DNA from 2 places in the Psychrobacter sp. TB15 genome. Region 2 is predicted to be linked to the other one. Evidence: riboswitches for the same ligand, from Rfam matches in the RefSeq annotation. Region 2 holds a riboswitch; the other holds the start of a gene.
The links. Region 2 has a riboswitch for thiamine pyrophosphate ahead of thiC (phosphomethylpyrimidine synthase ThiC). Riboswitches for the same ligand answer to the same signal wherever they lie in the genome.

Region 1: linked by a shared signal. The riboswitch ahead of W234_RS0103665 (ABC transporter substrate-binding protein) and the one ahead of thiC (phosphomethylpyrimidine synthase ThiC) in region 2 are both predicted to bind thiamine pyrophosphate.

The regions. Positions count from the first base shown of each region.
Region 1 is NZ_AYXN01000015.1:197,033-200,459, forward strand. It holds gene W234_RS0103660 (hypothetical protein) at 1-348, opposite strand, end outside; TPP riboswitch at 916-1,033, shown strand; gene W234_RS0103665 (ABC transporter substrate-binding protein) at 1,185-2,081, shown strand; gene W234_RS0103670 (hypothetical protein) at 2,212-2,736, shown strand; gene W234_RS0103675 (VWA domain-containing protein) at 2,796-3,427, opposite strand, start outside.
Region 2 is NZ_AYXN01000031.1:141,177-144,603, reverse strand. It holds gene thiC (phosphomethylpyrimidine synthase ThiC) at 1-1,965, opposite strand, end outside; TPP riboswitch at 2,216-2,333, opposite strand; gene W234_RS0107465 (oxidative damage protection protein) at 2,463-2,753, opposite strand; gene argH (argininosuccinate lyase) at 2,942-3,427, opposite strand, start outside.

The DNA.
Region 1 (3,427 bases), on a different contig from region 2:
AAAGTAAAACGCCAAAGCCAGTAGCGTGATACTGATAATAAATATCACCACGGGAGCGACGATACCAAAAAAGGTCTCGGTGCCGGGGAACAGTATCTTACCTTTGATAACCAGTATCAGTAGTACGGCAGCCAGCCCCGACGCCGAGGCATGAAAAAAGATAATATCGTGCCAAGAAGCATCCGTTCTATAAAAGCTATTTTCGATACCGAAATGACTATCAGCATGGTCCACTTCGGTCGCCCCTCTTTTTCCGACGGCTCGATAGGCGTTTATCTTACTGACTGTAATCAGGAAGGTAAAAAAGGTAAAGGCAATCCACAAAAAGACGTACAAGTTCAAGCTCATAACTACCTCAAGACTTACATAATTATGCGTTCAATATATCATTTATATCAATCATATTATGTATTAATAAGACTAACAAGTGTACGGAGTGTTTATAAGCCTCGCTACATGATGGTTAGTTTGCGAGTATTAAGGTGGTCGAACTTGTTCCCCCTTTCTTACTGACATAAAAAAACCGCTACGGCTTGAGGCGGTAGCGGTACTTTGCCCTAGGTATAGTGAGTTCATTATAAAAACGATACAGCGGGACTGGGATGAATTTTATGCAGCCTCTGTATGCGTAGGCACAGCACGCCAGTAAAATTTATACCAGTTCCGCCTTGAAAAACTATGTCTCTATTTTATTTAGAATCGACTATAGCTAAAACTTAATTTTAGATACTAAGGATACTAAGGGTGAGTTGTCAGTTAAAGTAGCTAATAGATGTATGAATGCCATTCATTGTCATTCCTGATACGCTTGCATCACCGCTTACAAGTCGTCTATGATGATGCAGTAGCTATCGATAATAGCCATTCGCAGTACGGATTCATTAGCAGTACTGATCAAAAATAATGCAGCACCACTCAATCTTGTCGGGGTGCTTTGCTTTTAACCTTGTAACGATTGTTAAAACCATCGCTGAGACACACCCGTGAACCTGAAGCAGTTAGCACTGACGTAGGAAACAAGCATGACAGACCCTAAGCAGTCTATAAATAAGAGAAACCTCTACCTGATTCGCTGATCTGATAGCGCCTTACATGTTGAGATTTTGCCTTTCTTGTTTTGCCTTTTTTGTTTTATTTAAACAGCATCAGTCTGATTGTTTTCTATCATTAAAAAGGAAACAACCATGCAGTCGACCACCAAACTGACCCTCACCCTCGAATGGTTTTTGAACCCTGACCACCTGCCCTTTATCGCGGGTGTGACCACGGGCGCACATGAGCAAGCAGGGCTGGATATCACCATCATTGAGCCTGACGATCATTATGATGGCTTTGCTGAATTGCAAAACCAAAGTATCGATCTGCATGTAAATGAGCCGATCCATCTGTTTGAGCATTATGCGCCTAATCTGCGTGCGCTGGGCTGCTTTTTTGAGACCGATGGCGGCATATTGATGCAGCAATCCAGCATGGATAAATTAAAAAACAATCAACCGATTCGCATTTGCACCCCTGCCGCTGAAGAAAAAACCAATCGTATTGGCTTTGAGATATTAGCGCGCTATGCCAAGAAAAACGGCTTTAGTATCAGTCGTGACAATGTGAGCTTTGTACAAAAGGACTTTTATCATATAAAAAACCTGCAAGAAGACCCAAACCTCGATGGTGCATGGTTGTGCTTTTATAACTTTGAAGGGGTTGAAGCGACGCATGAAGGGTTAGACTTTACGTTTATCGATCAGAACCTGTCCCCTTATCCGAACTTCTCAGCGTTAGAGATTCTAACGACTGATGAGATCTATAGCGCAAAAAAGGACGCGATAGATACCTTTATCCAAGTCACCAATCAGATGACAGAACACTGTAAAAGTGAGCCTGAGTCTGCGCGCCGCATGTATTATGACTATAGTAAAACTGAGGCGGACGCGCTGATGGATGCGATTATTGATAATACGTTAGGCAGATTGATCACGCCGATCATGCCTGATGGAAATAAATGGCAAGAACTGCGCGAGATGCTAGCCGACATCGATATCGTGACGTTGAATGATGAGCAATATCAATCGCTGTGGGTGCTGTAGGCATTTTAGAAGTTAAGATATCTTGAATAATAAAAAACCGCTATCGTTTTACTGTGGCGGTTTTTTATAATGTGCACTAAGTCAACTATCAAACTATAGTAAAGCAAAAGTATGCTCAATAGGGGTCAGGATGCTAATTATTGCTAGAAATAATGTACATGAAAAATTAGATAACGACGACTATAATGTCGCGTTTTTAAACCCTGGACAAAGCTATGAAGTCATTGGAATAGAGTATGGATACTTTCGTGTCGTTCTAGACAATCTAGATGCAGCAATGGTTCACCCTATCTACTGTGATGTCCAAAACTATAAAAACGTCAATCTATGGGCGCAAGAGATCAATGACAAAAATTTTCATTTTACACCTAGAAAGTTTAATGACTATTCGTACTTTTTTGAGCGTTTCCATGATGGTGATATAGAATGTGTTAATACGTATATGCATTACTTAGGTACACTATTTGGCGTGCATTCGCTAAAAAATACAATATATGGCCTTTACCTTGAAGCTATTAGCAACGAAAAACTCATAATAAGTTACTGGCTTAAACAGTGGATGAAAAGCTTGTTTAAAGTAGAAAAGGCAATAAATTTAAGACAATTTAGTAAAGCAGATTGGCAGCAAAAGCTAGTAGAATTTTTTGAACCATAAAAAACCGCTATCGTTTTGCTGTGGAGGTTTTTTTATTTGATGATAATAGAATAATAAGATTATTGCTGCACGATACCAAGTTGCTTGGCTTCTTTGAGCCAACTTGGGAACTCTTCTAGCATGTTTTCATACAAGGCTTCTTCGCTGATATCGTCCAAATCATCGAGTTCAAAAAAGTCGCAATTATCAATCACGCGCCCTGTCATGTCGTCTAGTTTTTTGAGAATACCATAACCACGACCACCCAAGCCCACAAACTGCCAAAATATCGGGAGTTTCGCCGCTTCCGTCATGACTCTCGTGATACCGCGATTGTCATTCACCCCGCCATCACTGATAAATAGCACGTAGATAGGCACGTCTAAGCCGTCCTTTTGATAAAACTCAGTCACGGCCTTCATGACCTCTGCTTCGTTATTGATGCGCGGGCCAAGTGCCCATTTGCGCCAGCCGCCATGAGCGTTGTCAATGAAACCGTCATAGTTGCTCAGTCCAATCTCGCCTAAATACTGCGGATCTCGGGCAAACGCCCAACAGTCTAACGCTTGGTCGTCATCGAAGTTCACTGCCAATGGCAATAGGCGATTGACCACCTCCTGCACGCGACCTTTTTTGTATTGTCTATTCATTGAGCCTGAGGCGTCTAACACCAGTGCCACTTTTGCCGTTAGTTGCTGCAATTGGCGTTTCT
Region 2 (3,427 bases):
ACGGCCTTCACTATGGTATTTTTCAGTCATCTCTTTCATACCTTGCTCAATCTCAGCGGTGCTCATAGCGTCTGCGCCTAGACTTTCTTTAGCATCCAAACCTTTAGCGTACTCGCGGACGTTTTGGGTGATTTTCATTGAGCAAAACTTAGGGCCACACATGGAGCAAAAGTGCGCTGATTTGTGCGCGTCTTTAGGCAGCGTTTCGTCATGATATTCACGGGCGGTATCAGGGTCGAGCGCTAGATTGAACTGATCATCCCAGCGAAACTCAAAACGCGCCTTAGATAAGGCATTATCGCGAGCTTGCGCGCCCGGATGACCTTTGGCTAGATCAGCGGCATGCGCGGCGATTTTATAAGTAATAATGCCGTCTTTGACGTCTTTTTTATTCGGTAGGCCTAAATGCTCTTTTGGTGTTACATAGCACAGCATAGCAGTGCCAAACCAGCCAATCATTGCCGCGCCAATAGCACTAGTGATATGATCATAGCCGGGTGCGATATCGGTGGTCAGTGGCCCTAAGGTGTAGAACGGCGCATCATTACAGAGCTCAAGCTGCAAGTCCATATTTTCTTTGATGCGGTTCATCGCCACGTGCCCTGGACCTTCGATCATTACCTGCACATCGTGCTGCCAAGCGATTTTTGTCAGCTCGCCAAGCGTACGCAATTCGCCAAATTGCGCTTCGTCATTGGCGTCTTGTAAGCAGCCAGGACGTAGACCATCGCCTAAGCTAAACGCCACATCATACTGCTTCATAATCTCGCAGATATCCTCAAAATGGGTGTATAAAAAGCTCTCTTTATGATGGGCTAGGCACCACTGCGCCATGATCGAGCCACCACGCGAGACGATACCCGTTAAGCGATTGGCAGTGAGCGGCACATAACGCAGCAGCACGCCTGCGTGAATGGTGAAGTAATCGACGCCTTGTTCGGCTTGCTCGATAAGCGTATCACGGAATATCTCCCATGTAAGGTCTTCAGCGACGCCATCGACTTTCTCTAATGCTTGATAAATAGGCACCGTACCGATGGGTACCGGCGAGTTACGAATCAGCCATTCACGAGTCTCATGAATATGGTTACCTGTCGACAAATCCATGATGGTATCCGCGCCCCAGCGCGTTGCCCATGTCATCTTTGATACTTCTTCATCGATAGACGAACCGAGTGCTGAGTTGCCGATATTGGCGTTAATTTTTACTAAGAAATTGCGCCCGATAATCATCGGCTCAGACTCAGGATGATTGATGTTATTGGGGATGATTGCGCGACCAGCCGCGACCTCGCTACGTACAAACTCAGGGGTAATCACTTTTGGCGTATTAGCGCCGAAGCTCTCGCCGTCGTGCTGACGCATGTCAGTCAGCTCATGCTGCTTTTGCGTCTCGCGAATGGCGATATACTCCATCTCAGGGGTGATAATACCGCGGCGCGCGTAGTACATTTGCGTGACATTGCCGGCTTTGCCCTCACTAATTTTTGCGCGGCGCGGCTTATCGATATGGGCAAAGCGTAGATTGGCTGTGGTGATATCACGCGCACGCGCTTGCCCGTATGAGCTGGATAAACCGCTTAATTGTTCGGTATCACCGCGCTCGGCTATCCAGCCCTCGCGCAGTTTGGGCAAGCCGCGGGTTAGATCGATATCGACATTGGGGTCGGTATAGACGCCTGAGGTGTCATAAACATAAAAAGGTGGGTTTTGCTCCCAGTCGGACTCATCAACGCCCTGAATAGGCGTGGAATCCAGCGTGATCTCGCGCATGGGTACTTGGATATCAGGCCTTGAGCCTTGGATATAGACTTTACGAGAAGCAGGGAGAATGCGGTGCAGGTCACGCGCGTCTTCTTCAAAACGAGTGTCTTGTTGATTACGATGGGCCGGAGTTTTTAGTGCATCCGCCTTTTTGTCAGCGGCGTTTTGTTGGGTCTTTGGAGGTACGGTTGAGGTTGTCATATGCTGTCCTAGCGTGTTGTTTTGAATAAAATCAACACCGCCAGTCGCTGCGGGGATAGCATTCGTTATCTAGGCAAGTTGAGCTTATGAGCAATCGCTAGCGACTAAATCAAAAACCATCTAGCTGCAAATAATTGTCATCGAGCTATGGACGACGCTTGATATCCGCTTTGATTACTTAGCCATGCGTACATTAAGGCTAAAAGTAACCGGGATAAAAAGGCATTTCTGCCCGTCCTTTGTCATAGATAATAAATGCTGAAGACTTCCCTGCGTCGGTACTAACCGCATCAGGTTCGGCGGGTGATCTCTCAGCGAATGTACAAAAGCTTTTTAGCTTATTGTACAACGCACCCCGAGTCTGTCAGTGTTGTCGTGTTTTGAGCTAGTAAGCTTAATACTAGCAGTTTTGATAGTAGCAAATTTGGCTCATAATATATAGCCATTTGCATAGTTTGCTTATAATGGATTAGTTTGCTTGCAGTAAAGAGCTAGGTTTATTTCTCAGGTGTCCAGCCCTGCGCGCGCTCATAATCCTCGTTATCTAAGAACTTCTCACGCTGCTCAGTTAAGAACTTCTTTGCTTCTGGGTCCATCATACTTAGATGGTTTTCGTTGATCAGCATGGTTTGCTGCTCAAGCCACTCCTTCCATGCTTTGTCAGAGACAGTGTCTTGTAGCTCTTGGCCTTTTTTGTTAGGAAAAGGCGGATGCGGCATTTTTGGCAAATCTTGCTGGTACTTACGGCAAAATACAGTGTTGGCTTGCGGATTAAAAGTCTCCGTCATGATGTGCTCCTCATTCATTATGTTTATTGGGCTATAGATGTATCCTCCTATGATAACGGTCTTGGCAAATTTAGCAAAGACTATCGGGTGTAGCAACAGTAACTGTCTATAAACAAGCATGAAAAAACCCACCGTATTGGCAGGTTTTAAATAACAACGAAAGCAAAAGCTCAAGTCAAAAACAAAGACTAAGCAAAAGCTTTTAGGCGCGCGCGGCCATTGATCACAGCTTGTTTAACTTGATTGGGCGCTGTACCACCGAGATGATCACGAGCGGCCAATGAGCCCTCAAGCGTTAGATAATCAAAGACGTCATCGCCAATAGCATCACTAAACTGCTGTAATTGTTCTAGTGTTAAATCGCTCAAATCAACACCTTCATCGATAGCGAGCGCAACAGCGTTGCCAACGACTTCATGGGCATCACGGAACGCCACGCCTCTGCGTACGAGGTAGTCTGCTAAGTCCGTAGCGGTAGCGTAGCCTTTCATCGTTGCTTCACGCATAGCCTCAACATTAGGGGCAATATTAGGTAGCATATCGGCAAAGGCGAGAAGTGAGCCTGTCAACGTATCGACACAGTCAAATAGTGGTTCTTTGTCTTCTTGGTTGTCCTTATTGTACGCCAAAGGCTGGCTTTTCATTAAGCTTAGCAGCGTCGTCAACTGCCCAAA